Regions from separate parts of the Pseudomonas sp. SL4(2022) genome, predicted to be linked through region 1. Evidence: predicted binding sites of a transcription regulator. Region 1 holds the regulator's gene; each other region holds the start of a gene.

Evidence for each region. Region 1 encodes FliA, which starts transcription of late flagellar genes. Its sites were predicted from a motif close to CTAAAGTTTNNNNNNNNNNNGCCGNTAA; they were not measured.
Region 2: the regulator FliA is predicted to act here: its motif matches at 3,376-3,403, upstream of OU997_RS01280 (flagellin).
Region 3: the regulator FliA is predicted to act here: its motif matches at 5,650-5,677, upstream of OU997_RS12610 (methyl-accepting chemotaxis protein).

The regions. Positions count from the first base shown of each region.
Region 1 is NZ_CP113060.1:3,239,078-3,248,938, forward strand. Features, by position in the region: gene fliR (flagellar biosynthetic protein FliR) at 1-475, shown strand, start outside; gene flhB (flagellar biosynthesis protein FlhB) at 476-1,612, shown strand; gene flhA (flagellar biosynthesis protein FlhA) at 1,747-3,870, shown strand; gene flhF (flagellar biosynthesis protein FlhF) at 3,886-5,193, shown strand; gene fleN (flagellar synthesis regulator FleN) at 5,271-6,101, shown strand; gene fliA (RNA polymerase sigma factor FliA) at 6,098-6,844, shown strand; gene OU997_RS15335 (chemotaxis response regulator CheY) at 6,942-7,316, shown strand; gene OU997_RS15340 (protein phosphatase CheZ) at 7,336-8,124, shown strand; gene OU997_RS15345 (chemotaxis protein CheA) at 8,137-9,861, shown strand, end outside.
Region 2 is NZ_CP113060.1:254,531-264,391, forward strand. Features, by position in the region: gene fliD (flagellar filament capping protein FliD) at 1-1,231, opposite strand, end outside; gene OU997_RS01275 (flagellar protein FlaG) at 1,308-1,700, opposite strand; gene OU997_RS01280 (flagellin) at 1,773-3,275, opposite strand; gene OU997_RS01285 (glycosyltransferase) at 3,548-7,858, opposite strand; gene OU997_RS01290 (CDP-glycerol glycerophosphotransferase family protein) at 7,873-8,946, opposite strand; gene OU997_RS20825 (WxcM-like domain-containing protein) at 8,943-9,861, opposite strand, start outside.
Region 3 is NZ_CP113060.1:2,670,447-2,680,307, reverse strand. Features, by position in the region: gene OU997_RS12630 (imelysin family protein) at 244-1,578, shown strand; gene OU997_RS12625 (di-heme oxidoredictase family protein) at 1,963-3,378, shown strand; gene OU997_RS12620 (imelysin family protein) at 3,389-4,450, shown strand; gene OU997_RS12615 (DUF1513 domain-containing protein) at 4,460-5,569, shown strand; gene OU997_RS12610 (methyl-accepting chemotaxis protein) at 5,800-7,425, shown strand; gene OU997_RS12605 (efflux RND transporter periplasmic adaptor subunit) at 7,626-8,756, shown strand; gene OU997_RS12600 (multidrug efflux RND transporter permease subunit) at 8,784-9,861, shown strand, end outside.

The sequences.
Region 1 (9,861 bases):
GATTGTGGCGATCCAGATGGGGCTTGGTTTTGCCTCGATGATTGATCCTGCCAACGGGATTTCGGTGCCGGTGATCGGTCAGGTGTTCATGATTCTGGTGACCCTGTTGTTTCTTGCCATGAATGGTCATCTGGTGGTCTTCGAGGTGCTCACCGAGAGTTTCTTCACCTTGCCTGTCGGGGGTGGTTTTCTGGTGGAAAACTATTGGGAGATTGCCCACAAGCTGAGCTGGGTACTGGGCGCTGCGCTGCTGCTTGTGCTCCCTGCAATTACCGCGCTGCTGGTGGTCAATCTGGCGTTTGGGGTCATGACCCGCGCGGCACCGCAGCTGAATATCTTCTCCATCGGTTTTCCGCTCACGTTGGTACTCGGCATGGTAATCGTCTGGATTGGCATGGCCGATATCCTTGCGCAGTATCAGGTATTTGCCACTGAAGCCTTACAGTTTCTCCGGGAAATGGCGGGGGCGCGTTAAGTGGCGGAGTCCGAGAGTGGTGCTGACAAAAGTGAGGAACCCACGGAGAAACGCCTGCGCGAATCCCGTGAAAAAGGTCAGATTGCCCGCTCCAGAGAACTTAATACCTTGGCTGTGACACTGGCGGGCTTCGGCGGCCTGCTGGCATTCGGCGCCAGCATGGGCAACGCGATGCTGGACATCATGCGCGGCAATTTCTCGTTGTCACGGGATGTCGTCATGGACGAGCGCAGTATGGCGCTATGGTTGGCTGCGTCTGGTCAGCTAGCCCTGGAAGCCTTGTTTCCGCTGTTTATGTTGCTGTTGATCGTGTCAATTGTGGGCCCCATCTCACTGGGTGGTTGGCTGTTTTCCGCGGAGGCGATGGCCCCCAAACTTAGTCGCATGAACCCCTTGTCGGGGCTCAAGCGTATGTTCTCCACTGATGCGCTGGTGGAATTGCTCAAGGCCTTGGCCAAGTTCACGCTCATCCTGCTGGTGGGTATTGCGGTGTTGGCTGCTTGGCAGGACGACCTGTTGGCGATTGTTCATGAGCCGATTGAGGCGGCCATTTTACACTCGGCCACGGTGGTGGGCTGGAGTGCTTTGTGGATGTCCTGTGGGTTGATTCTGATTGCTGCGGTGGATGTGCCGTTTCAGCTCTGGAGTAACAAGCAGAAGCTGATGATGACCAAGCAGGAGGTCATTGATGAGTACAAAGACAGCGAGGGCAAGCCCGAGGTCAAACAGCGGATTCGGCAGTTGCAGCGTGAGATGGCTGAGCGGCGCATGATGCAGGCGGTACCCGACGCTGATGTGGTGATTACCAACCCGACGCACTTTGCCGTGGCCCTGAAGTACGATCCGGCCAAAGGCAGTGCGCCGGTTCTGCTGGCCAAGGGCGGTGATTTTACGGCGTTGAAAATTCGCGAAATTGCCAATGAGCACAAGGTCATGGTGCTGGAGTCGCCTGCGTTGGCGCGCGCCGTGTTCTATTCCACCGAGCTGGATCAGGAAATTCCGGCAGGCCTGTACCTGGCCATTGCCCAGGTGCTCGCCTACGTCTATCAGCTGCGTCAGCACCAGGCAGGCAAGGGCAAACGCCCGGCGCCGTTGCCGGAGCTACCGATCCCTCCGGATTTACGCCGCGACGAGTAATAGCGTCTGCTGTTGCTGCGAGTCCGTGCCTGTTTTGCTGCGGTACGGGGAAGTTGGACAGCTTCTTGCAAAACCCTCCTCAAAGGCGCGCATAGCGTCAAAAGATTGAATGGTCTTGGGGTAGTGGTGTGGCAATAGATCGCTCGCAAATGATCGGTGATGTTCGCAGCAACCTGGCAGGGTTGAAACAGGGCAACCTGGGTATTCCTCTGCTGTTGCTGGTCATGCTCAGCATGGTCATGTTGCCGATTCCGCCGTTTCTCCTCGATGTGCTGTTTACCTTCAGCATTGCGCTGTCGATTGTGGTGTTGTTGGTCAGTATTTATGCTTTGCGTCCTCTGGACTTCGCCGTGTTTCCCACGGTGTTGCTGGCGGCCACGCTGTTGCGTTTGGCACTCAACGTCGCGTCTACACGGGTGGTGTTGATGCATGGTCACGAGGGCCATGCTGCTGCCGGGCAGGTGATCCAGGCCTTTGGTGAGGTGCTGATCGGTGGCAACTATGTGGTCGGTATTGTGCTGTTTGCCATTCTGATGATCATCAACTTCGTCGTGGTCACCAAAGGTGCCGGACGGATCTCGGAAGTCAGCGCCCGTTTTACCCTCGATGCCATGCCAGGCAAGCAGATGGCGATTGATGCCGACCTCAACGCTGGCTTGATTGATCAGGCTGAGGCCAAGAAGCGCCGCTCGGAAGTGTCTCAAGAAGCCGACTTCTACGGTTCGATGGACGGTGCCAGCAAATTTGTCCGCGGCGATGCCATCGCCGGCCTGTTGATTCTGTTCATCAACCTCATCGGTGGTATTGCCATCGGTGTTTTGCAACATGGTCTGCCGTTCGCTGAGGCCGGCAAAATCTACACCTTGTTGACCATTGGTGATGGTCTGGTGGCGCAGATCCCTTCGCTGTTGTTATCAACGGCCGCTGCCATCATGGTCACGCGTGTGTCCAGTTCTGAGGACATGGGGGCGCAGGTCAACCGGCAGATGTTCGCCTCGCCACGGGCACTGGCCGTGACTGCCATCATTATGATCATCATGGGCATGGTGCCCGGCATGCCGCACTTCTTCTTCATCGGCCTTGGCTTGATTGCAGCAGGGGCTGCCTACTGGATTGCCAACAAGCAGCGTGTGGTCAAAGAAGAAGAGGTGAAGGAAGTGCAGCGTCAGCAGGAGTTGCTGCCGACGCAGAAAGCTCAGGAAGTCAAAGAGCTGGGCTGGGATGATGTAACGCCGGTCGACATGGTGGGGCTGGAAGTGGGTTATCGGCTGATTCCGCTGGTTGACCGTAACCAGGGTGGCCAGCTGCTGGCGCGGATCAAGGGCGTGCGCAAGAAGCTCTCCCAGGAAATGGGTTTTCTCATGCCCTCGGTGCACATTCGCGACAACCTGGATTTGCAGCCCAACGCCTACCGGTTGACGCTCATGGGCGTGAGTGTGGCCGAGGCCGAGGTGTATCCGGACCGTGAGCTGGCAATCAACCCCGGTCAGGTATTCGGACCACTCAATGGTATCGCCGCCAAGGACCCGGCATTTGGCCTGGAAGCGGTGTGGATCGACCCCAGCCAACGAGATCAGGCGCAGTCTCTCGGCTACACCGTGGTGGACGCCAGCACAGTTGTTGCCACTCACCTCAATCAAGTGCTGCACAAGCACGCTCACGAACTGCTCGGGCACGAGGAAGTGCAGCAACTGATGCAGTTGCTGGCCAAGACCTCGCCTAAATTGGCTGAGGAACTGGTGCCGGGAATGATTTCCCTGTCGACCTTACTCAAGGTGCTGCAGGTTCTGTTGCAGGAACAGGTACCGGTACGTGATATCCGGACCATTGCTGAGGCCATCGCCAACGTGGCCGTGAAGAGTCAAGATCCCGCCGCGATGGTGGCTGCCGTGCGTGTGTCACTGTCTCGCGCAATTGTGCAAAGCATTGTGGGACTAGAGCTGGAACTGCCTGTCATCACCTTGGAACCCAGGTTGGAACAGATATTGCTCAATAGTATTCAGAAAGCCGGTCAAGGCTCTGAGGATGGCATTCTTCTAGAGCCAGGCATGGCCGAGAAGCTGCAACGTTCCCTAGTGGAAGCAGCGCAGCGCCAGGAAATGCTTGGCAAACCAGTGATTCTGCTGGTTGCCGGCCCGGTCCGGGCGATGCTCTCGCGATTCGCGCGGCTGGCGGTTCCGAGTATCCATGTACTGGCATACCAGGAAATTCCGGACAACAAGCAGGTCACCATCGTTGCGACGGTGGGGCAGAACTAACCGAGGTCACAGGCCATGCAGGTCAAACGCTTTTTCGCCGCCGATATGCGCACTGCCATGAAATTGGTGCGTGATGAGCTGGGTGCCGATGCCTCGATCATTGGCAATCGCCGCGTAGCTGGCGGTGTCGAACTGACTGCGGCGCTGGACTATCAGGTGCCGGCAGCGCCAGCGCGTCAGCCTAATCCAGCCCTGGAGGCTGAATTGCGCAAGACTCAGGCGAAAATCGCCACTGCGCAGGCCGAACTGACTACCCGTGCCAAGGTAGATGCCGGTAAGGATCGCCAGTTGTTTGGCGCAGAGCTGGAGTTGCCTGCCGATAGTCTCGCAGCCGTTATGCGCAAATCCCGCACGCCTATACCGCCCGCCGCCGGGACTGATCAGCATGCACTGGATGCCATGCGCTTTGAGTTGCACGGGCTGCGTGAGTTGATAGAAGTTCAGTTGGGTTCGATTGCCTGGGGCCAGTTGCAAAGTCGTCGCCCGCAACAGGCTAATCTGTGGCGTCGCCTGCAGCGTATGGGGCTGTCAGCCGAACTGTCCAAAGTCCTGCTGGAGCGCGTTGCCAACGTGGCCGAGCCGCGCCAGGCCTGGCGCATGCTGCTGGCGCACCTGGCCCATGCGATCAAAACGCCGAAGCAGGAACCGATGGATGAGGGTGGCGTTATCGCTTTGGTGGGGCCGGCCGGGATGGGCAAGACCACGACTCTGGCTAAATTGGCCGCGCGTTATGTCCTCAAGCACGGCGCGCAGCATATTGCGTTGGTCAGCCTGGACAGCTACCGCATCGGGGCGCAGGAACAACTCAAGACCCTGGGGCGCATTCTTAATGTTTCGGTGACCCTGGTGGATCCTGGCCAGTCACTGACCCAGGCTCTGGCGCCTTTGGCACGCAAGCGCGTGGTGCTGATTGATACGGCTGGCCTTCCAGCCAACGATCCCGCTTTGCGCATGCAACTGGAAACACTGGCCAGCCGCGGCGTCAACGCAAAAAATTATCTGGTAATGGCGGCCACTAGCCAGGGCCAAGTGCTGAAAGCCGCCTACCATAGTTATAAGCGCTGTGGGTTGGCAGGCTGTATTGTCACTAAGGCGGACGAGGCAACCAGCCTGGGCGAGGTATTAGGGCTGGCTATTACGCAGCGTCTACCGGTAGCCTATCTCGCTGATGGGCCACGAATTCCTGATGATTTACAGGTGCCTCGCAGTCATCAGCTGGTCAGTCGTGCCGTAGGGCTGCAGGCAACCCAGGATCCTAGCGAAGATACAATGGCAGAGATGTTTGCCGGTCTTTACCAGCAGTCCGCGCGACGTGTCAGTTAAAAGGTTCCTTTCGGTTTGTGGTAGGCCTGACCGGCTAAAGTGGCTCCAGTCGAAGTTAGACAAGGTGTGTAGATAATATGGGTATGCATCCCGTTCAGGTGATTGCAGTAACCGGCGGCAAAGGTGGCGTCGGCAAGACCAATGTCTCGGTGAACCTGGCATTGGCTCTGGCTGACCTTGGGCGCAGGGTAATGTTGATGGACGCTGACCTGGGCCTGGCTAACGTCGATGTGTTGCTGGGCTTGAGTGCCAAGCGCACCCTGGAAGACGTTATCAGTGGTGAGTGTGAACTGCGTGATGTGCTGTTGCAGGGGCCGGGTGGCATTCGAATCGTACCGGCAGCATCCGGTATTCAGAGCATGGTGCAGCTGTCCCCCATGCAGCATGCTGGGCTGATTCAAGCCTTCAGTGACATCAGTGATAACCTTGATGTGCTGATTATTGATACTGCTGCCGGTATCGGTGATGGCGTAGTCAGTTTTGTTCGTGCGGCCCAGGAAGTGCTGGTGGTCGTGTGTGATGAGCCTACGTCGATTACTGATGCCTACGCGTTGATCAAGTTGCTCAACCGTGACCACGGTATGAATCGTTTCCGTGTACTGGCCAATATGGCGCACAGCCCACAGGAAGGTCGTAACCTGTTTGCTAAGCTGACCAAGGTGACTGATCGCTTTCTTGATGTGGCTCTGCAGTATGTTGGTGCCGTTCCCTATGATGAGTCAGTCCGTAAGGCCGTACAGAAACAGCGTGCGGTATATGAAGCCTTCCCGCGTTCGAAGTGTGCGTTGGCGTTCAAAGCAATAGCTCAGAAAGTTGACGCCTGGCCTTTACCAGCCAACCCGCGTGGCCATTTAGAGTTTTTTGTTGAACGCCTGGTGCACCAACCGATCGCGGACACGGCCACATGACAGCAGCCTCTGGACTTCGTATGTATAGCAAGGCGCAGGCGCAGGACTCCCAGCACCAGTTGATCGAGCGTTATGCGCCTTTGGTCAAGCGTATTGCCTACCATCTGCTGGCACGCTTACCGGCCAATGTGCAAGTTGATGATCTGATCCAGGCCGGGATGATCGGACTGCTTGAAGCGTCAAAAAAATACGATTCCAGCAAAGGTGCCAGTTTCGAAACATTTGCTGGCATCCGCATCCGCGGATCTATGCTTGATGAAGTACGTAAAGGTGACTGGGCACCGCGCTCGGTGCATCGCAACAGTCGTATGGTTAGCGATGCGATTCGCGTGATTGAGTCCAGAACGGGTCGTGACGCTAAAGATCAAGAGGTTGCGGCCGAACTCCAATTGAGTCTCGAAGATTACTACGGCATCCTTGGCGACACGCTGGGTAGTCGCTTGTTCAGTTTTGATGACCTGTTGCTGGATGGTGAACACAGTGGAGTAGGTGAAGACGCGAGCATTAACTGTCTTGAGCCTTCTCGTGATCTGGAAGATCAACGCTTTCAAGCAGCTTTGGCTGATGCTATTGCCAATCTGCCGGAGCGCGAACGCCTGGTGTTAGCGCTATATTACGATGAAGAATTAAATCTTAAGGAAATCGGCGAAGTACTGGGGGTTAGCGAATCTCGTGTAAGCCAACTACACAGTCAGTGTGCTGCTCGTTTGCGTGCTCGACTGGCTGATTGGCGCGCACATTGAGTTGAATTTGCTAACGCTGGGCCGGTTTCACGATTAAAGACGCGCACAGAGTGCTGGGTGCGTTTGGGACTGTACGGAGGTCGACTTGGACAAGAACATGAAAATCCTCATCGTTGATGACTTTTCAACGATGCGACGGATCATCAAGAACCTCCTGCGTGATTTGGGGTTCACCAATACCGCAGAGGCTGACGATGGCACTACTGCTCTGCCGATGTTGCAGAGCGGCAGCTTCGACTTTTTGGTGACTGACTGGAACATGCCCGGCATGACGGGAATTGATCTACTGCGCGCCGTACGTGCGGATGATCGCCTGAAAACACTGCCCGTGTTGATGGTGACTGCTGAAGCTAAGCGCGATCAGATCATTGAGGCAGCTCAGGCTGGAGTAAATGGCTATGTGGTTAAGCCGTTTACTGCGCAGGTTCTGAAAGAAAAGATCGAAAAGATTTTTGAGCGAGTCAACGGCTGATGTCTGCCACGAGGGTGCTATGGAACATAAAGATTCCGTTCACGGTGACCTTGAGTCAACCCTGAAATACAACGCTCGCCAATTGGTAGACAGCCTGGAACAGGGCAATTTTGGTGAAGCGGTACAGCTGATACATGAGCTCAACAAAGCGCGTGACCGCGGCTTGTATCACGAAGTCGGCAAACTGACCCGTGAGCTACACAATGCCATTGTGAATTTTCAGCTTGACCCACGCGTACCTCATGCAACCGAAATCTCTCAAATTACTGATGCAACTGAGCGTCTTAACTATGTTGTGACGATGACCGAAAAAGCGGCCAATCGCACCATGGATTTGGTCGAGCAGAGCGCTCCGCTGGTGAATGATCTGGCTGATGAGGCGCACAATTTGAGCACCGACTGGGGGCGTTTCATGCGCCGCGAAATGAGTGCTGATGGTTTTCGAGAGTTGGCCAAGCGAGTTGAGTTGTTTCTTGCGCGTAGCGAGCGAGACGGGGCCAAGCTGTCTTCGCATTTGAACGACATTCTTCTGGCGCAAGACTTCCAAGACCTGACAGGTCAGGTAATCAAGCGGGTTACCCAGTTGGTGACCGAGGTTGAAAGTAATCTGTTGAAACTGGTGATTATGGCCAGTTCAGTCGATCAGATTGCCGGTATTGAGCATAACCACGAATTGCTCCGTGCCGAGCGAGAAGAACAAAAAGAGCCTTCTCGTGGTGAAGGTCCGCAGATTCATGCCGATAAGCGTGAAGACGTCGCATCGAATCAGGATGATGTTGACGATCTGCTTTCCAGCCTGGGATTTTAGGAGCACGTCTATATGAGCTTCGGCGCCGATGAAGAAATCCTCCAGGACTTCCTGGTAGAGGCCGGCGAGATTCTTGAATTACTGTCCGAACAGCTCGTAGAGCTGGAAAGTCGCCCGGACGACATGAATCTGCTCAACGCTATTTTTCGCGGGTTTCATACCGTCAAAGGTGGTGCCGGTTTTCTCCAGCTCAACGAGCTGGTTGAATGTTGCCATATCGCAGAAAACGTTTTCGACATCCTTCGTAAGGGTGAGCGGCGTGTTGATTCGGCATTGATGGACGTAGTGCTGGAAGCTCTTGATGCGGTCAACGGCATGTTCACTGAAGTGCGTGAGCGGACGGAGCTGACACCCGCATCTCCCGAGTTACTCGCAGCGTTGTCTCGTCTAGCGGAGCCGGCAGGTTCTGAAGAGGTTGCCGGCGAGGAACCTTTAGTCGAACCGGCCGCAGAAGCAATTGAGGTCGTTGAGGAAGTAGCGGTTGCAGAGGCCGCAAGTGCAGGTTCTGATATCACTGACAGTGAGTTCGAGCAGCTGTTGGGCGCTCTTGATGGCGGCAGCGTCGACACCGTTACGCCCGAAACAGCCAGCAGTGACGAAATCACCGATGATGAGTTCGAGTCACTGCTCGATCAACTGCATGGCAAGGGTCAATTCGTCGCTGAAGCAAATGTTCCAGCCGCCGTGCCGGCCTCTGCAGCGCCGGCAGCAGCCACCAGTAGTGATGAAATTACCGATGATGAGTTTGAGTCGCTGCTCGATCAATTACACGGTAAGGGTCAGTTTGTCCCACCTGCTCCGGTCGAAGACACACCGGCCCCCAAGGTTGCCCAGGTGTCCGAGGTTCCTGGCGAAGACATTACTGACGATGAATTTGAGGCACTGTTGGATCAGCTTCACGGTAAGGGCAAGTTTGTCGAGCCTGAAGCGATTAAACCTGTAGCCGCTGCGCCGGAGCCTAAAGCTGCAGAGCCCGTGAAGCCTGCAGTTGTGGCTGCCAAGCCCGCAGCTAAGCCTGCCCCCAAGGTTGAAACAGCCAAAGCTTCTGCGCCCGCTGCACCCGTGGCAGATAAAGCTGCGCCCCCGAGCGAAGCTGAAACCACGGTGCGCGTTGACACTGCGCGGCTGGACGAAATCATGAATATGGTGGGTGAGCTGGTGCTGGTGCGTAACCGTTTGGTTCGTTTGGGCTCCAGTAGTGGCGATGAAGCGATGTCGAAGGCTGTATCAAACCTCGATGTCGTAACGGCAGATTTGCAAACTGCTGTTATGAAAACCCGCATGCAGCCAATCAAGAAAGTTTTCGGTCGCTTCCCGCGCCTGGTTCGTGATTTGGCCAGAAGCCTGAAGAAAGAGATCAATCTTGAATTGGTCGGGGAGGAGACGGATCTCGACAAGAACCTCGTTGAAGCACTGGCTGATCCGCTTGTGCACTTGGTGCGCAATGCGGTCGATCATGGCATTGAAACTCCAGAAGAGCGCGAGGCGTCGGGTAAGGCACGTGGTGGCAAGGTCGTGTTGTCTGCTGAGCAGGAGGGTGATCATATCCTGCTGTCGATTTCTGATGACGGCAAAGGTATGGATGCTGACGTGTTGCGTGCCAAGGCTGTAGAAAAGGGATTGTTGGATAAGGACGCAGCTGATCGCTTAAATGAGTTTGAATGCTACAACTTGATTTTCGCCCCGGGCTTTTCGACCAAGACAGAAATATCCGATGTGTCGGGCCGCGGCGTGGGC
Region 2 (9,861 bases), 1.5 Mb from region 1:
AGGCACCGACCGATTTAGACAAGCGCCCCATCAGGCCACCCTCACCCGCCAGATACCCGGCAACCTGGTCGAAGTTATTGTTGAGTGCCTTGGTCAACTTGGTGTCATCAAGTTTGAGCTTGCCGTCCTTTTCAGTGGCAATCCCCAGCTCGGCCAATGCACGCACACCGCCTTCGCCCGACATCTTCACCATTTCATTGCGTAAACCAGACAATACGTTGCGGATCGACGAATCACCCAGTAGAGGGCCGGTCACGGGATTGCCACCGTCGACAGGAACCACGGCGGTCAATTGGGATGTTGTACTGATCAATGCGTTGTAAGCATCGACAAACTTTTGCAGGTTGTTCTTCACACTGCTTTTGTCGACCCCAACAGTCACGCTAATAGTCTTGCCATCGGCAAGATCAGTGGCGCTCTGCGCTGCGCTCAGATCAAGCGTCACCCCCTCAAGCGCATCAGTAATACTGTTGGTATTACGCACCAACTCCAGGCCATCGACTGATATTTTCGATGACTGAGCTTTGGTGATGACACCACCAGCACCCGTCGTAGAGTTTGGTGGAACGAATGCATTGGGGTTGCCAGGAGCGACCGTGGGAGTAAACGCCTGGGATGTCAGCGTATTGGCTCCTGTGGTCACACCGTTTTCGGTTACAGCCACCTGAATATCGTTACCCGCACCGTTCTTGGTGGAGTTCAATACCAAACGTGAACCAGAGTCATCGGTAATGATGGTGGCGCTTACACCCGTTGCTTTACCAGCTTCATTGATTGCATCGCGCATACCGGCCAAGGTGTTGTTGCTCGCCGTGATAGCCACGCCGAAACTGGAACTACCGGTGGAAATATTCAGCGTACCGCTATTGAAGGTGGCCGCACTGCCGCCGGACACAGACTGCAATGCAACCTTGCTACTGGTCGCCAGCTGTTTGACCTGAACATTGTAGTTGCCGGCAGGCGCCGTTGTGGTGGCGGTTACCTTGAGCGCACTGGTGTTCGATGAACTGGCTGTTCTCGACTCAAACAGAGCCGTTTTATTCAACGAATCGACAGCGGTTTTAAATGTATTGAGCGCACTGGTTAGCGAACCCATTGCCGAGATGCGCGAGACCGTGGTTTTTTCAAGACGATCCAGCTGATTGGTCTTGGGTGCCTTTTCGGCATTGACCATCGCCGCGACAATTTCGTCGATCTTGATCCCTGAGCCAATGCCCGTAATCCCGGCCATGCTTCACCTCGCCAATAAAATGACTATAAACACCTAACAGGTGTAAGTAGTCAAAAGCCGTGCCAATTGAATGGAATCAGGCCTCGGCTTTGAATAACAGACTACGAACCTCCGAAAGATTTTCTGCAAGCTGCAGCGCTTCTTCTGAAGGAATTTGCCGAATCACATCACCCGAACCTGCATCCGTCACCTTGACTACAACTCGACCACTCCCCTCCTCCAGGGAGAAATTGAGACTGCGCCGGACCGATTGAACGAAATCCTGAATTGTCGCAACAGCGGCTTCAACTTCTTCGCGAGAAGCTGCAGGACTGCTCTCAGCTTTAGTGGCGGTGGCCACTGCAGCCTCTTCAGCCTGCTTACGCTCAACAGCATCAGTCGTAACTTTTGCAGATGAGCTTGGCGCTCGCTCTGCTTTTGAAGCAACGACGTTCGGGGCGGACGTAACCTGAATCGAACTAATGTCCATAACTCTCTCCTCAGAATGAGGGAACGGGGAGAAGAGCTAAGCCCTTCTCCCCGTAGTCTAGCGCCTTTACCCTTAGCCGAGCAGGCTGAGCACAGCCTGTGGCAGCTGATTGGCCTGGGCCAAGATCGCAGTACCGGCCTGTTGCAGGATCTGGTTCTTGGTCAGTTCCGAGGTTTCAGCAGCAAAGTCGGTGTCACGAATCCGGCTACGTGCAGCCGAGGCGTTCTCAGAGATGTTCTGCAGGTTCGAGATGGTGTTCTCGAAGCGGTTCTGCACAGCACCGAGCTGGGCACGCTGACTGTCAATGTTGGATATCGCACCGTTGATGATCCCAAGAGCATCCTGAGCGCCAGTAGAAGTGCTGATATCGATGTCCTTCACCGAGTCCAGAGTACTGAAGCTGCTGGCACCTGCTGCGCTGGCCACACCGGCACCCATACCGGTTACCTGGAAGGCATCAGGTGCTTCAAAGATAACCTGGCCATCCACGCGGGCATCGTTGGTTGTACCGCTGGTAAGGCTGACAGCCGCGCCAACAATTGCCGAACCGTCAAAGTTACGTGCTTCCAACGATGCGGTTGCGGTACCACTGATGGAGAAGTTCTCGATCTTGATCGCATCGCCGCGATCACTGACCAGCTCAATGAAGCTGCCTTTCGATACAGCAGAAATACCGGTCTTACCGCTTTCCTTGTTGATCGCCTCAGCCAGAGAAGAGAGGTCAGCAGTATCGGTGACCAGTGCCGAGATATTCGCGTTCTCGGTAGAGGTTGTTTTGCTGTTAGCGCCATACAGAGAGAACGCGATGGAACCAGAAGCAGACACGGTACCCAGACGCGCAACAGTACGGGCGTTGGCGGTTACGCCGGTTTCGTCGCTCTTCGAGTTGACCGCCGAGGCAATCTCACCGGCCGAACCACTGGCAGCAAAAGTTACTGCAGTGGCAGAGCTGTTCAGCTTGGAGTCAATGCTGAAGCCGGAGGAGCTGTAGACGCTGCCGCTGGTTGCGCTGAATGCACCACTGGTGGCGAACGCACCACCGCCAGAGGTGGTGTAACGGTTCACACCAATGCGGTCAGTCGCAGCAGAACCGATGGATACGTTGATATTTTCATAGGCGTTGGCGCCTACCTGGAAGCTTTGCGAACCGAAAGAACCGTCAAGAATCTTGCGACCACCAAAGCTTGTGGTATCGGCAATACGGTTCAGCTCTTGCTGGAGCTGGGACACTTCACCCTGTAGGGCCGCGCGCTCAGAAGCACCGTTGGAACCGTTGGCAGACTGCAGAGCCAAGTCGCGCATGCGCTGGAGAATACCAGTCGACTGCTGCAGGGCACCTTCAGCGGTTTGCGCCAGGGAGATACCGTCGTTGGAGTTACGGGTCGCAACGTTCAAACCGTTGATCTGACTGGTCAGACGGTTGGAGATCTGCAGGCCTGCGGCATCATCCTTGGCACTGTTGATACGGAAGCCGGTGGACAGGCGCTGCAGCGAGGTGTCCAGGCCTTTGGATGAGGTATTGAGGTTACGCTGAGTATTGAGCGACGCTACGTTTGTGTTGACTGTAAGGGCCATGGTGTTTGCCTCCAAAGGACCGTGCTACTGAGTTTGTCTGAGCCTGCGAGCTCTGGGCCTGCTTTGCTCAGACGCCCCATAAAGTTCGCATTCGATCTTTGTATCGGCGGTTTCAAGAGTAGCTTTAGCATCTGACTCTGTTTTTTTTTCCGCCAGCAGAACAAGTACTTATGCATCAAAGGCGGGAGAAACCTGGCATCTGCCGATAATTCGACAGCTATTACCAGGTTCCTGAACAAGCCACTACCCCGATGCCCGTCACTGTATCGGCATCAGTTGGGCAACCATGAGGCGCGCCAGGCATCAAGGTTAGCGCCTTCCAGCATCCAGCCCTCACGCACCTGCCTGCGCAGCTCGTCGCCCATGCTGGCACTCGCATCCAGATCATTGATGTGCATACGGATGGCGTCGACCCAATCCTTGAATCGATTCTTGACTCGGGTAACAGGCAAAGCCCCCCGGTAACAAACCAGATCACTGCAAATCACCGGAAAACCACAGGCACCGTATTCCAGAAGACGCAGGTTGCTTTTGCACTCGTTGAACAGGTTCTGCTCAACCGGAGCCAACGCCAGATCCAAATCCAGCTTGGCCAAAGCCGCCGGGTAACGCTCGATATCAACTCCCGCATGCACCTCATGCACATAAGGGCGGATTTTGTCCGGGCACATACCCATAAAGACCCACTCAACCTCTCCAGCCAGCTCTCTGACTACATCGAAAATCAATTCCAGGTCACCGGTGTGACTGATACCACCAGCCCAACCAACGCGAGGTTTGGCCCCACGACGCCGAGCCGCAGAGAGATCGCTCCACCAATCGAGCGGCAAGCGGTTCTCTATGACTCGAATATCATCATGTAAACCGGAAAAAGCTTCCGCCAACGGCTCGGTAGACACCGTAAAGCGATCCACAAAGCTCAGCCCTCGGCGCAAAGACTTGAAAACATCTTTAGGCATTTGCGCTCGGTGAACACTCTTGATTGGGAGGTTAGGCAGGTAGTCATCCAGCTCATAAATGGTGAATGCTCGGGAGAACTTCTTGATCCTGCGCATCGCCTCCAGTCGGTCATCGCCGATCTGGCGCTGCAACACAATCACATCGGGCTTCAAGCGTTCCAGATCAGGCACCTGAAGCAACCCAAAGGACATCATGCCATCGACCAGCCCAGCATCTTTCAGCGCTGAAAATGGCTTGATTACACGATAGTGCCCACAACCATAAGGATCAGCAGGGTGAGTCAGCACCACTGGCAGAGGCCGCCACGTAAGAGGGCGCCATGTCAGACCGGCATCGACTTCCAGATCAAAACCACGCCCGCTCAATGCCAGGTTTCGGTTATAAGCCGGATCATGCGCAATCGCTGACAAGTGACGCTCATAAAATGCATCCTGCTCAGCAACATCCGGCTCTCTGTACTCTTGCTCGTGCATAAGCAGCGCATGGGCCGCCCATACAGTCAGATAACCGGCGGCACGCACGCGCAAACAGAAATCCACATCGCGATATGCACTCAACGTGACATCCAATCCGCCCAATTGGCGGAAGATGTCGGTGCGTACCATCAGGCAAGCCTCGCCGACAGCCGTGTAATTCTGATCAACCTGCAGCCGCTGCATATACCCTGCGCTGTCAATTGCCTCACCGGCAAAAGCGCGCGACGCAGGTCCGCGAAGCCCCAACAACAAACCAGCCTGATCGACATGCCCATCACTGCGCAGCAGTTTGCCCCCCACCACCCCGACTTCAGGTCGTTGTGCATGGTTCAGCAACTCATCCAGCCATATTTCAGAGACCACAACTGATTCAGCGGACAAGAGCAGCAGGTAGTCACCCTGCGCATGCAGAGCAGCCGTGTTCTGCGCCTGCATAGCTGTATCGGCTGAAATCACTTGCAGCTTGGGATCCGCCAAACCGCTAATGCCCTGTAACCAAGCCTGGGTCGAAGCATCCAGCTGATCATGTGCTGCCAGGAGAACTTCGTAATTCGTATAGCGAGTCTTCTCAAGCAGGCTGTCCACACAGCGCTGCAGGCTGGCCAGGGATGCCTCTAGCGCAATAACAATGGACACCATAGGTGTGTCCATCTGGCCGTAATTGATGCGGTAGCGCGCCGGTAATCCGGGAATAACCTGCGCCTGATAACCACGCTGCAACAAATGACGCTCAATCACGCGGCACTCATCGGGGTTATCACGCAATACCGGTGCATCAATGATGACCAGCGGCTCATCAATATGACCCAGCCCCACCAAGCCCTGGGCTTCAATGAGTCGAGCGATCAGGTCAAATTCAAGCGCATCGGAAAACTGCGCATCAAAACCACCCAGATCCAGCACAATGTCACGACGAAACAACCAGTAACGCGCCATAACCAAGGGGAAACTGAGCAACATATCCAGGTTGAATGCCGGGAGAAATGCCCCCCCCAAAGCACCATCTGGAAGACGCTGCAACTGATCACCGTATACCGCACGGCAACCCGGGTTCGCCGCCAACTCGAGCCCCGCAATCATCAAGCCGCTGGAAGTAAATTCATCCCCCGCTCGGGCCAACATAAACCAGGAGACCTCACTGTCAGCCAACAGCCGATTGAGCTGCGATGCCAAATCTTCATCCGTCATATGGACAAAGTGCAGCTTGTCTTGCGCCGACGTGGCTGGCGTATCACGGCTGCTTGTCAGCACGACAATTTTCAGGGTGGCATACAAACAATGCTCACCAATCAAGCTCTTTAGCGTTTTCATCAAGGGGGCTGACTGCCCCTCAACATCCAGCACCATGATGCCGATTAACGGACCACCACCCTGCTCCTGCAGGTGCTGGTTAATCAGACGATTTTCTGCTTGGGTGGGTAAACGCTGCGCCAACCAATGCTGCAAGGTGTAGGCCTCGCGCGAGGCTCCCGACGACACACCCAGACGTTGCAGCATGTCTTCGCGGGCGCGCTGTAGCGGCCCCGCTTGCGATCCTGGGTAACGTTGATAAAGCATCTGATAGAGCGCGGGAAAATTCTTTCTCTCTCGCCCCAGCATATGTTCGCCCGCAGCACTCTGTTGACGAGTGTGGACTTCGGTCGTCACCAGCGGCACATGGACAAAGGGATAATGCGTGGCGAGACGCAGGAGCATGTCCCAGTCTTCAAACGCCGCCAATCCAGTGTCGAATTCACCCACCACATTCAACATCTCGCGCGGGTGCGCCCAGGTATTGACCGGTATGTAATTCTGGGTGAACAGCCGATCCCGATCAAAAACCTCATGGCAGTAGGGTTGGCTGCGCGCCAGCTCAATTCGCTGCTCGCCTTCAAGCCGCTCACTGACGTATTCGACACCGGTGTAGATGACGCTGCCTGGATCGCGCACGAAGGCTTCGGCCAATACAGCAAGATGATTAGGCAGATAGATGTCATCGTCGTCCAGATAGACGATGTAACGTCCCCGCGCCAATTTCAAACCGGCATTTCGCGCAGCCGACAACCCCTGGTTACGCCCCTGACGCACGTAGGTCACCGGCATATCAACCTGAGCCAGCACGTGCTCCACAGGCTCGCCTGCGTCATTGATCACGATCAGCTCGTAGTCCTGCCACGCCTGGTTCTGAACACTGTGTAAGGCATCGATCAACAACCCGGGGCGGTTGTAGGTCGTGAGAATGATCGAAAACATGGGCGCCGATGTATCTTCTGCACGCTCAGAGGCAAACAACGCGCGGTGAATAGCTGCGACGCGATCAGCAATCTGCGCCCTCACCTCTTGAGAATACTGGCTCTGCCGGCGCTGATAGAGATCCCATATCAGACTGGCTTTTGCCCGTAAACGCGGCAAAACCTCAGGGCAAGCCAGGTTGAGCTCCAGAATCTCCGTATGTTCTAACAGCGGTTTTGAGGACGAGTAGAAACTCTGGGAAATTTGCCCGCCGTGCACGCGGTAGCCGACAGTGCGCTGGCGCAGAAATACAAAGTCTGGATTATGCCGAGCGATCCGCGTCCAGAGTTCCCAATCCCCCGCCACCAGATCAGGGCGGTGCACATTCCCATCAACAAGTTGCACATGCGCAAAAACAGCACGTCGGAACATAACGGCAGATGGGGTGATGTAGTTATCGAAACTCAGCAGGTCGACAACTTCATCACGTCGACCAAAATACGAACAAAGGCGATGCCCGGGGTGGACTGGCTGTTGAGTCGCCGCACCTGTTTCATCAATCCACTGGCACTGGGTGTAGACCAGGTCGGACTCCGGATGTAACTCCAAAGCCGCCACCTGGTTTGCTAAATGACCAGGGTAAAGAAGATCATCCGAACCCAGGACAACGACGAAACGCCCTGTACCCGCTCGCAAACAGCGGTTGTAGTTACCCATCATGCCGAGGTTGTTCTGATTAACCTCATATGAAAAACGCGCATCACTCGTGTAGCGTTGCAGCACATCGAGAGTCTGATCTGTCGAACAGTCATCAAATACAAACAGCTCCAGGCTGACACCCTCTTGGGCCAGCACTGACTCTATCGTCTGCGCGATGTAGGCACTGTTGTTGTAGGACATCACGGCGACCGTGACATCGGGTCGAATATTGGTCACACAGCCCCCTCGCATCAGACCACCCGCCAATCGGATGGATAACGCCCATTCACCAGGGCGTCGACATGCTCAACGAAATAGCGCTCGCTGGTCATTGGATTGAACAACAGGTAATCCCGCAACTCTTCAATTCGCACTTGCAAAAACTGCTCATGGCGCTTGGTCAACTGGAGTCGTTCAACCAAATGATCAACGTCGCGCACGACTAAACCAATGTTGTCCCGGCATTCGAACTGGATACCGCTTTTGCCCTCTTCCACCTCAGCCTGCGGCGCAAAAAACAGAGCAGGACGGCCAAATGTGAAAGCAAAGGTGAAGCCAGTACCCGAAACATCAGTCAACATCATGTCGCTGCGTGCATAGCTGGAGAAGTAGTTGGCCGAACGGTCCAGCTCAAACCCTTCAACGCCTGAGAAACGCGCCACAATATGCTCGACCACCGGTTTATCCTGATCCCGCCAGGATTCCATATGCGGCCTGAAAATCAGCCTCATGCCTGCGCCCAGGACCTTTTCAATCAGCTGTTCGCCATAGCGCCCCAGCACCGAATAGCTCTGATTCACGTAATAGGCATGCGTAGGTGCAAACACCACCGTCGTGGCGCCCTCGCGCGGATGATCGCTGGATGCCGCCAAGGCACAACGCTGGCCATCCAGCTTGGGATACCCCACTGGCAACAGCACCTTGCCACCCCAGCCGCGGCGCTGACCTAACGCAGCAAACTCTTCCATGTGGTGGCGACCCGCACAGACAATCGCATCGAAGTGATCGAACATGGACTCGTCGTACACACCTTCCAAACTGGTAAGAGACACCAGAAAGTGCACCCGCTTGGCGCCACGCGGGAAATGACTGGACTGCCCAACAAGAGGCGTCAAATACAAATCTGCCTGCTCAGCAGCAAGTTGCTGCTGGGACGTTTCAAAATGATATTCGACGCCTTTTTGCAGCTCGCCAGGGAACGCGGCTTGGGCAAACGCGTTGTAACAGCGCACTCGCCAACCCTGCTTGGCTAACAGCTCTGGAATGCCCCCCAGGTTGAGAACGTGCGAGGTATGGAGGCAATAGCAGATAACTTCTCGATTCATTCACCCACTCCCTGCGAACCGATCCAGTTCAGAAACTCGCTGTAATCGCGCAGGTAGTCCTGCGAGTCGTAATCGTGTGATGCAAAAACCAGCAAAACAGCGTCCGCACTATATGCATATTGGCTGGCCCAAATACCGGCAGGCAGATACAACCCTTTATTGTTTTTATCCAAGAGGAACTCCTCTCGCGCATGGCCGTCATCCGCCATCACGCGAACAGTGCCCTGAGTACAAATCAAGAACTGCTCACACACTTTATGTGCATGTTCGCCTCGTACATCTTTGCTGGGAACGTTGAACACCATGAAGTAGCGCTTCGGTTCGAAAGGAATCTCACTGGAAAAACTACCCACGGTTAATGCACCACGCATGTCCTCATGAAGAGCGAAATGCTGGAGCACGACCCCACTCACGCGCGACGCGTATCGCTGATCAGTCTGAGTCGGTGCCACAGCATCCGCCTGCGCTGGAACCGTAGTGGAATACCCCACGATGCGGGCAGGATTACCTACCACAATTGCATAGGGCGGCACTGAATGAGTCACCACAGCGCCAGCACCCACCATGGCATAGCGGCCAATGGTCAACCCCGGAAGGACGGTGGCGTTCGCCCCGATCGACGCCCCTCGTTCGACCTTAGTCGCCAAAAACCGCTCGGGATATTGCTTGCTGCGGGGAAAGCGATCGTTGGTGAACGTGGCATTCGGACCGATAAATACATCGTCCTCGATACGCAAACCGTCCCACAGCTGTACGCCACACTTAACCGTGACGCGATCACCAAGGACAACATCATTTTCGATGAACACATGGTCACAGATATTGCAGTCACGCCCCAGGCTGGCGCCCGGTAACACATGGGAAAACGCCCATATCCGAGTTCCCTCGCCCACATGAGCGGTTTCACAAAGCCCT
Region 3 (9,861 bases), 570 kb from region 1:
TTGCCACAACTCACGTTTGAATCGTGACCACACCCCTCTCAGGTCGGGCGTACCAGCGACTGAATGGAACATGACGCCCTGCAGCATTCAGCTGGCACCCAGGACAAAAGATAAGGATCGCCAGCAATCCAAATGAAAAAAACGTAACGACCCTTTGCGCAAAATGAAAATCTTTCGCATTATGCTTCAGTTTTTGCACTCGCCCACATGGGTGCTCCACTCTCACTTGCAAAGGATTTCGCCATGCTTCGTATGCCCCTGGCCTCTGCCAGCCTGCTCGCCATCGCTATCTCTCTCGCCGGTTGTGGCGAAGACAAGGCGCCTGCTAATCAAGCGGCCGCTCCAGCAGCCAGCAGCAACAGTGCTCCGGCAGCCGCCAGCAGCAAGGTCGACGAAGCAGCCGCCAAGGCAGTTGTCAGCCATTACGCAGACTTGGCACTGGCCGTATTCAGCGATGCCGCCAGCACCGGTAAAACCCTGCAAGCAGCCGTAGACGCCTTGCTCGCCAATCCGAACGCCGACACGCTGAAAGCCGCCCGCGAAGCCTGGCTGGCCGCTCGTGTGCCTTATATGCAAACTGAAGTATTCCGCTTCGGCAACGCCGTAGTCGATGACTGGGAAGGCCAGTTGAACGCCTGGCCGTTGGACGAAGGCCTGATCGACTACGTCGCCAAGGATTACCAGCACGCCCTCGGCAACCCGGGCGCCAGCGCCAACATCATTGCCAACAAAGAGCTTCAGGTCGGCGAAGACAAGATTGATGTCAGCACCATCACCCCGGAGCTGCTGGCCAGCCTGAATGAGTTGGGCGGCTCCGAAGCCAACGTCGCCACCGGCTACCACGCCATCGAATTCCTGCTGTGGGGCCAGGATCTGAATGGCAGCGGCCCAGGTGCCGGTGAGCGCCCAGCCAGCGATTTCGTCGTGGGTGAAGGCGCCACTGGCGGCAACAACGAGCGCCGCCGCGCCTTTATCAAAGCCGCCGCCGACCTGCTGGTCAGCGACCTCGATGCCATGGTTGTGCAATGGCAGGCCGGCAAGACTGACAACTACCGCGCCACACTGGAAGCCGACACAGCTGAAAATGGCCTGCGCAAGATGCTGTTCGGCATGGGCAGCCTGTCCCTCGGCGAACTGGCCGGCGAGCGCATGAAGGTCGCACTGGAAGCCAACTCCACCGAAGACGAGCACGACTGCTTCAGCGACAACACCCACAACTCGCACTTCTACAACGGCAAAGGTATTCGCAACGTCTACCTGGGCGAATACAAGAAAGTCGACGGCACCACCCTGACCGGCCCAAGCCTTTCGTCGCTGGTGGCCAAGGTTGATGCCGCTGCTGACAGCACCCTGAAAGCCGACCTCGAAGCCACCGAAGGCAAGCTGCAGGCTCTGGTCGACAGCGCGAACAACGGCAAGCACTTCGATCAGCTGATCGCCGCCGACAATACCGAAGGCCAACAGATCGTTCGTGATGCCATCGCCGCACTGGTCAAGCAGACTGGCGCCATCGAGCAGGCCGCTGGCAAGCTGGGTATCAGTGATCTCAATCCGGATACCGCTGACCACAGCTTCTAACCGCGTAGGGCTTGCTGCGCGTCGGCGATACTGCGTTGAAAACAGCCTCGGCAAGCTGCTTGCGGCTAACGCGTTTTAGCGCGGCCCGAAGGGCGAGTGAAACAAGTAATGCTCGTAAACTCTGCTTGATTCACTACGCCCACCCTTCGGGCCAGCCTACGGCTGTTGCTAACGTAGCGCCTTGTCTCGCTCCAGCTCGCGAAGTCCGAAGATTGGTAGCGCATAAGAAGCCGCGACGCCTTAACCGGAGTTGCGGTTTTTTTATGGCATGCAGTTTTTTATACCCTGCGACCTTTGGCCACCAGCGATAATGCAAATCCGTCTTATTTAAAACGGGATGGACTGTTAAGATCAGCCGCCTGTTTTTTGCTGCGGATCTCTTCCATGCATGCGCCGCACCGCGTTGCGCTCTTACTGGCCCTGAGTCTTGGCCTGACTGGCTGCGACAATGGCCCTCAATTCACCGAAGCCGAACCCGGTGAAGCCCTGTCTGCGGGCAGCACCACCGTGCGCCAGTCCGACCAAAATGCCTTTTCCCTGCCCTCCGCCAATCTGACGCCTTCACGCCGTCTGGACTTCAGCGTCGGCAACAGCTTCTTCCGCAACCCATGGGTCACCGCACCGGCCACTACCACCGCGCGTGACGGTCTCGGCCCGCTGTTCAATACCAACGCCTGCCAGAACTGCCATATCAAGGACGGTCGCGGCCACCCACCGACGTCTGATGCGATCAGCTCGGTGTCGATGCTGGTACGCCTGTCAATTCCAGCCGGCAGCGAACATGCCGAGATTATCCAGCGCCTTGGCGTACTGGCCGAACCCACCTACGGTGGCCAGTTGCAGGACATGGCCAACCCCGGTGTTCCCCCCGAGGGCAAGGTGCGCGTCAGTTACAGCACGCAGCAGGTCAGTTTTGCCGACGGCACCCGAATTGAGCTGCGTAAGCCCAACCTGGAAATCAGCCAGCTCGGTTATGGCGCTCTGCATCCCGATACGCTGTTTTCGGCACGCATCGCTCCGCCGATGATTGGTCTGGGTCTGCTCGAAGCCATTCCCGAAGCGGCCATCCTGGCCAATGCCGACCCCGAAGACAGTGATAACGATGGCATCTCAGGGCGCGCCAACCAGGTCTGGGACCGCGAGAAACAACGCACGGTGCTGGGTCGTTTTGGCTGGAAAGCCGGACAACCAACCCTCAACCAACAGAACGCCGAGGCCTTTGCCAACGACATGGGCCTGACCAGCAGCCTGGTCAGCCAGGACAACTGCACTGCGGCACAACCCGACTGCCGCAGCGCACCTCATGGCGGCGAGCCGGAAGTCAGCGACAACATTCTTGCCAGCGTGCTGTTCTACACCCGCAACCTCGGTGTACCGGCACGTCGTGGCGCGGATACACCGCAGGTGCTGACTGGTAAGACCCTGTTCCACCAGGCAGGCTGCCAGGGCTGTCATACCCCGCAATTCACCACCGCCAGTGACGCCGCCGAGCCGGAGCTGGCCAATCAGCTGATTCGCCCCTACAGCGACTTGCTGCTGCATGACATGGGCGAAGGCTTGGCTGACAACCGCCCGGAGTTTCTCGCCAGCGGCCGCGAATGGCGCACCCCACCACTCTGGGGCATCGGCCTGACAGAAACAGTTAACGGCCACACCCTGTTCCTGCATGACGGCCGCGCGCGCAACCTGCTGGAAGCCATCCTCTGGCACGGTGGCGAGGCCGAGGCGGCCAAGCAGCAGGTCATCACTTTCAATGCCGACGAGCGCAACGCGCTGTTGGCTTTTCTGAATTCATTGTAAGGAGCCGCAGATGATCCGCTCACCCCTCACGCTCGCCCTGCTTAGCCTTACGCTTACCGCCTGCAGCCCAAGCGATCCGCAGCAGCAGGTCAGCCGTGCACTCACCGATGGCGTGTTGCTGCCGATTTACAGCGCCTGGAGCGAAGCCGACCGCCAGCTGGCAGCTAGCGGCCAGGCCTTCTGCGCCGGCCAACAGAACCTCGCCGAAGCCCGTCAGGCCTTTGCCAGCGCGCAAAGCGCCTGGGCCGCCGTGCAACCGGTTGCCTTCGGTCCGCTGGCGGAAGGCAACCGCGCCTGGCAGATCCAGTTCTGGCCGGACAAGAAGAACCTGGTGGCACGTCAGGTTGAGGCGCTGGTCAACAGCAAACCCGAGCTGACCCCAGCCGATCTGGATAAATCCAGCGTCGTGGTACAAGGCCTCACCGCCTATGAATACCTGCTGTTCGATCCGGCAATTGATCTGAACGTCGCCGAGCAGAAAACCCGCTACTGCCCGCTGATCGTTGCCATCGGCCAGCACCAGCAAGTCCTCGCCGCCGATGTGCTAAGCCAGTGGCAAGCCAAAGACGGTATGGCCGCGCTGCTCAGGGACTTCCCCAATGCGCGCTACGCCGAAGCCCCGGAAGCGGTGGCCGAGCTGCTGCGTACCCAGGTTAGCGCCATCGACGGGCTGAAGAAGAAACTCGGCACGCCACTCGGCCGCCAGAGCAAAGGTCAGCCGCAGCCCTATCAGGCCGAAGCCTGGCGCAGCAAGGCCAGTCTGGCCAACCTCGCTGCCAGTCTGGCCAGCGCCGAACGCATCTGGCTGGGTGCCGAGCAGGATGGCATCCAGGCGCTGCTCGGCAGTGATCAGGGCGCACTGAAACAACGCATCAACGACGCCTACAGCGACACCCGTCAACGCCTGGCCGCCGCCCAACGGCCGCTCGGCGAACTGCTTAGCGACGACGCCGGCCGCGCCGAGGTCAACGCCCTGTATGACAGCCTGAATGTGTTGCATCGCCTGCATGAATCCGAGCTGGCGAAGACTCTGGGCATCCAGCTGGGCTTTAACGCCCATGACGGTGACTGAACCATGCAGATCAATCGCCGCACCTTTCTCGGCTTGAGCATCGCGGCTGTTGCCGCCACGGCAGCGGCCGCCGGCACTTACGGCGGCTGGACGCTGATGCACAGTGGCGCGCAGCCGTTATTGCTGTCGGCACGCAACGACAGCGCCGGCAAACACTTCGCAGTGGGTTACCGGCTCGATGGCAGCCCGGTATTTGCCACCCAGGTCAACGAGCGCTGCCACGATGTTATCGGCCATCCGTTTCTGCCAATGGCGCTGTTTGTCGGTCGCCGCCCGAGCACCCAGAGCTACCTGATCGACACTCGCGATGGCCGCCTGCTGCAGACCATCCACTCACCCAAGCAGCGCCACGTCTACGGCCATGCGGTGTTCCACAAGGACGGCGAATGGCTGTACGCCACCGAGAACGACACCTCCGATCCCGGTCGCGGCCTACTTGGCGTCTATCGCCTGCAAGGTGAACAGTTGCTGCGCAGCAGCGAACTGTCGACCCACGGCATCGGCCCGCACCAGCTGCTCTGGCTGCCAGACGGTGAAACGCTGGTCGTGGCCAACGGCGGCATCCGCACCGAAGCCGACAGCCGGGTGGAAATGAACCTCGACGCCATGGAGTCCAGCCTGGTGCTGCTGCGCCGCGACGGCAGCCTGATCAGCAAGGAACAGCTGCCAGAACGGATGAACAGCGTGCGCCATATGGCCGTGGCCAGCGATGGCACGATTGTCAGCGGCCAGCAATATATGGGCGCAACCAGCGATGTGGTGCCGCTGCTGGCGATCAAACGCCCCGGCCAGCCCTTCCAGCACTTCCCGGTGGCCAATGCGCAGCGTCAGCTGATGAACCAGTACACCGCCAGCGTAGCGATCCACAGCGAACTGCGCCTGCTGGCGCTGACCGCGCCACGCGGTAATCGGGTGTTTATCTGGGACCTGGACAGCGCCGAGTTGCGCCTGGATGCGCCACTGGCCGACTGCGCCGGAGTAGGCGCAGTAGCCGACGGTTTTGTGGTCAGCAGCGGCGTCGGCCGTTGCCGCCTGTACGACTGCCGCGGCGCTCAGATCAGCAGCCAGCCGCTACAACTCCCTGCAGGACTATGGGACAACCACCTGCGCCTGGCCTGACACAACAGCATGAGGAGCACGCTCGCACGAGGTGGCGGGTCATGCGGCCTGTCCCGAATCTGTAACACACCTGCGGCAGGTTAAAGAATGCCTCTGCAGAGCCGATCTATACTCCTGTCAGGCCGTACGTGAAATACTGCGGCACAGCCGATACCAGTTGAGAAGGACTTCGCAGTAGGACGCGCTCGCGTCACTGGCATTTCGTATTCCACAGTCGGGGGTATCCACCCATGTTTCTGCAGAAATCCTTGCGCGCGCAAATCCTCGCCCTGCTCAGCGGCAGCCTGGCGCTGATTCTGGTCACGGCACTGGCCTGTTTCAGCTTCCTCTCCAGCGGCATGCAGGCCTATCGTGGCCTGCTTGATGGCCCATTGGAGGCGTCGACGCTGATTGATTCAACCAACCTGAACTTCAAGACCCAGGTACAGGAGTGGAAAAACGTCCTGCTGCGTGGCAGCGACAAAGCCCAACTGGACAAATACTGGGGCCAGTTCGAAGCACAGGAGCGCAAGGTTCAGGACTTACTGGGCAAATTGAGCGAGCTGGCCGGTGCCGACCGCGCGCTGAAAACCAAGGTCGACACCTTGCGCAGCGAACACCAGACGCTCGGCGCCAACTACCGCAAGGGTCGCGATGCCTTTGTCGCTGCTGGCGGTGACGCTGCAGTCGGTGACAAGGCGGTGTCCGGCATTGACCGCAACACAGCACAACAGTTGGAGGCCCTGTCCAACGAATTGCATAAACAAAGCCTGGAGCAAGCAAGCCAGATCAATGCCGCAGCAGACCGCACCATCACCTATGGCACCCTGCTGATGCTCGGCGCTACCGTGGTGACCGCCCTGTTCAGCTTATGGCTGGTCAACCGCAACTTAATCAACCCGATCCGCGAACTGATTGATCATATCGCCCAACTTAGCCGGGGCAACTTCGGCCAACATGTAGATGCCACACGCCAAGACGAACTGGGCAAACTCGCCGTCGCGGCCAACATCCTGCGTGACTTCCTCGCCGACACCTTTACCCGCCTGAAACGCAGCACGGCTGACCTGGATATCGCCAGTGGCGAACTCAACTCGATCGCCACCCTGATGGCCCAGGGAACACGCGAGCAATTCTCGCGTACCGACCAGGTCGCCACCGCCATGCATGAAATGTCCGCCACAGCCCAAGAAGTCGCCCGTCATGCGGTTGAAGCTGCCGGCGCCGCCGACGCGGCTGATAATGCGGCACGCCAGGGCGATATGGTGATGCAGGCCACCATCAGCACCATCACTGATATTCGCAGCGAAATCAGCAACACCTCAGACGTGATTCGCCGCCTGGAAAACGATACAGGACGAATTGGTAAGGTGCTGGAAGTCATTCGTGGCATCGCCGAGCAGACCAATCTACTGGCCCTCAATGCGGCCATCGAAGCCGCACGCGCCGGTGAACAGGGTCGAGGCTTTGCCGTGGTAGCCGACGAAGTGCGCACCCTGGCGCAGCGTACCGCCGAGTCCACCGCGGAAATCCACCAGATCATCGACACCGTACAAACCGGGGCGGTGAATGCAGTGCGCGCCATTCAAAGCGGCCAGCAGCGCAGCGAAGAAGGCGTGACCCAGGTGACCGAAGCCGGCGCCACGCTACAGCTGATCACCAACGCAGTGGAAGCGATCCGCGACATGAACCGGCAGATCGCCACCGCCGCCGAAGAACAGACCTCCGTGGCCGAAGATATTTCGCGCAACCTCACCGAGATCACCTCCATTGCCACAGCCAATCAGGAGAACGTCCAGCGCACCGAAAGCGCCGGGCGCAACCTGCATGACCTGTCAGGGCAGCTAAATGAGGTTACTCAACGCCTGAGTGCCTGACCCGCGGAGCGCACTGAAAAGCAAACAACAAAATGCCAGCACATGCTGGCATTTTGCTTAAAAAGCACTTGATCAATCAGGCAACTTTTGTACAGCAATATTTTGCAAATGCGAATCTTTGACAGGCCTCTGCGCGAGGTCTAATGTGCCCCTCTTGCCTATTCCCAGGCCCTCTTACCGCTTTGCCAAGGAACCGGAATATGTTGCTTCGCCGCATGCTGATCATGCTCGGCGCGGTACTCCTCGTGGTACTCGCCCTCGCCGCCTACAAAGGCTTTTCTATCTACCAACAAGTGCAGATGTTCTCGGCACCGCAGCCGGCCGTCAGCGTAGATGCGGCCAGCGCCGAAACGCGTCCGTGGCAGGGCCGCCTGCCGGCCATCGGTACACTCAAGGCCTTTCAGGGCGTTGACCTGACCGTGGAAGTCGGCGGCACTGTGCAACAGGTGCTGTTCCGCTCCGGTGAGCAGGTTACCCTGCAGCAGCCGCTGATCCAGATGGACAGCGATGTCGAACAGGCCAGCCTGGCCACTGCACAGGCAGAGCTGGGTCTGGCCCGCGTGGAATATGAACGCGGCCGCAGCCTGATCAGTCGGCAGAGCATCTCGAAGAGTGAGTTCGACCGACTTCAGGCCAGCCTGCAGAAAGCCAACGCCAGCGTTGCCCAGCTGCAGGCGCAACTGGCGAAGAAGCGCATCCTTGCACCCTTTGCCGGCACGATCGGCATCCGCCAGGTGGATGTTGGTGACTACCTCGCCTCCGGCACCACCATCGCCACCCTACAGGACCTGAGCAAGCTCTACGTCGACTTCTTCCTGCCGGAGCAGGCGGTGCCCCAGTTGGCCATCGGCGAGCGCGTGCGCTTCAGCGTAGCGGCTTACCCGAACGAGGTGTTCGAAGGCGAAATCGCTGCGATCAACCCCAAGGTCGAAGACACCACGCGCAACGTGCAGGTCCGCGCCATGCTGACCAACCCGGAGAGCAAACTGCTGCCGGGTATGTTCGCCAACCTGGAGGTTCTTCTGCCCGGTGAACAGGATCGGGTCGTTGTCCCGGAAACCGCCATCACCTACACCCTCTACGGCAATTCGGTGTACGTGATCGGCGAGAAGAAAGGAGAAGACGGCCAGGTGGTCAAAGATGACAAAGGCCAGGCCGAACTGACTGTCGACCGCCGCTTCGTTGAAACCGGCGAACGCCGTGAAGGCCAAGTGGTGATTCTCAAAGGCCTGCAAGCCGGTGAGCAGGTGGTATCCGCCGGCCAGCTGAAGCTGGATAACGGCGCCCATGTCAGCATCGCCAACTCGCAGGCCAAGCCAAGCGCCAATTAACCCGGCGCGGCGCAAAGGAACTTATTTATGGCTTTTACTGATCCCTTTATCCGTCGCCCGGTACTAGCGACCGTGGTCAGTCTGTTGATCATCCTGCTTGGCTTCCAGGCATTCAGCAAACTGACCATCCGCCAGTATCCGCAGATGGAAAGCGCCCTGATCACGGTGACCACGGCTTACCCCGGGGCCAATGCCGAGACCATCCAGGGTTATATCACCCAGCCGCTGCAGCAGAGTCTGGCCAGTGCCGACGGCATTGACTACATGACCTCGGAGAGCCGGCAGAACGTATCGATCATCTCGATTTATGCGCGCATCGGCGCCAACAGCGACCGCCTGTTCACCGAACTGCTGGCCAAGGCCAACGAGGTGAAGAACCAGCTGCCGCAGAACGCCGAAGACCCAGTGCTGAGCAAGGAAGCCGCTGACTCCACGGCGCTGATGTACATCAGCTTCTACAGCCAGGAGCTGAGCAACCCGCAGATCACCGATTACCTGTCGCGGGTCATCCAGCCCAAGCTGGCCACCCTGCCGGGCATGGCTGAGGCCGAAATTCTCGGCAATCAGGTGTTCGCCATGCGCCTGTGGCTCGATCCAGTAAAAATGGGTGCATACGGCGTGACCGCCGGTGACGTAAACGATGCGGTGCGCAAGTACAACTTCCTTGCCGCAGCCGGTGAAGTGAAAGGCGAGTACGTGGTCACCAGCATCAACGCCGAAACCGACCTGAAATCGGCCGAGGCGTTTGCCGCCATCCCGTTGAAGACCGTGGGCGACAGCCGCGTGCTGATCCGCGATGTGGCGCGGGTGGAAATGGGCGCGGAAAGCTACGACGCGATCAGCTCCTTCGACGGCACCCCCTCGGTGTACATCGCCATCAAGGGTACGCCGGGGGCCAACCCGCTGGATGTGATCAAGGAAGTGCGCAAGGTCATGCCAGACCTGGAAGCGCAGCTGCCGCCGAACCTGAAAGTTTCCATCGCCTATGACGCCACCCTGTTTATCCAGGCATCCATCGACGAAGTGGTGAAGACCCTCGGCGAAGCGGTGCTGATCGTCATCGTGGTGGTGTTCCTGTTCCTCGGCGCGTTCCGTTCAGTACTGA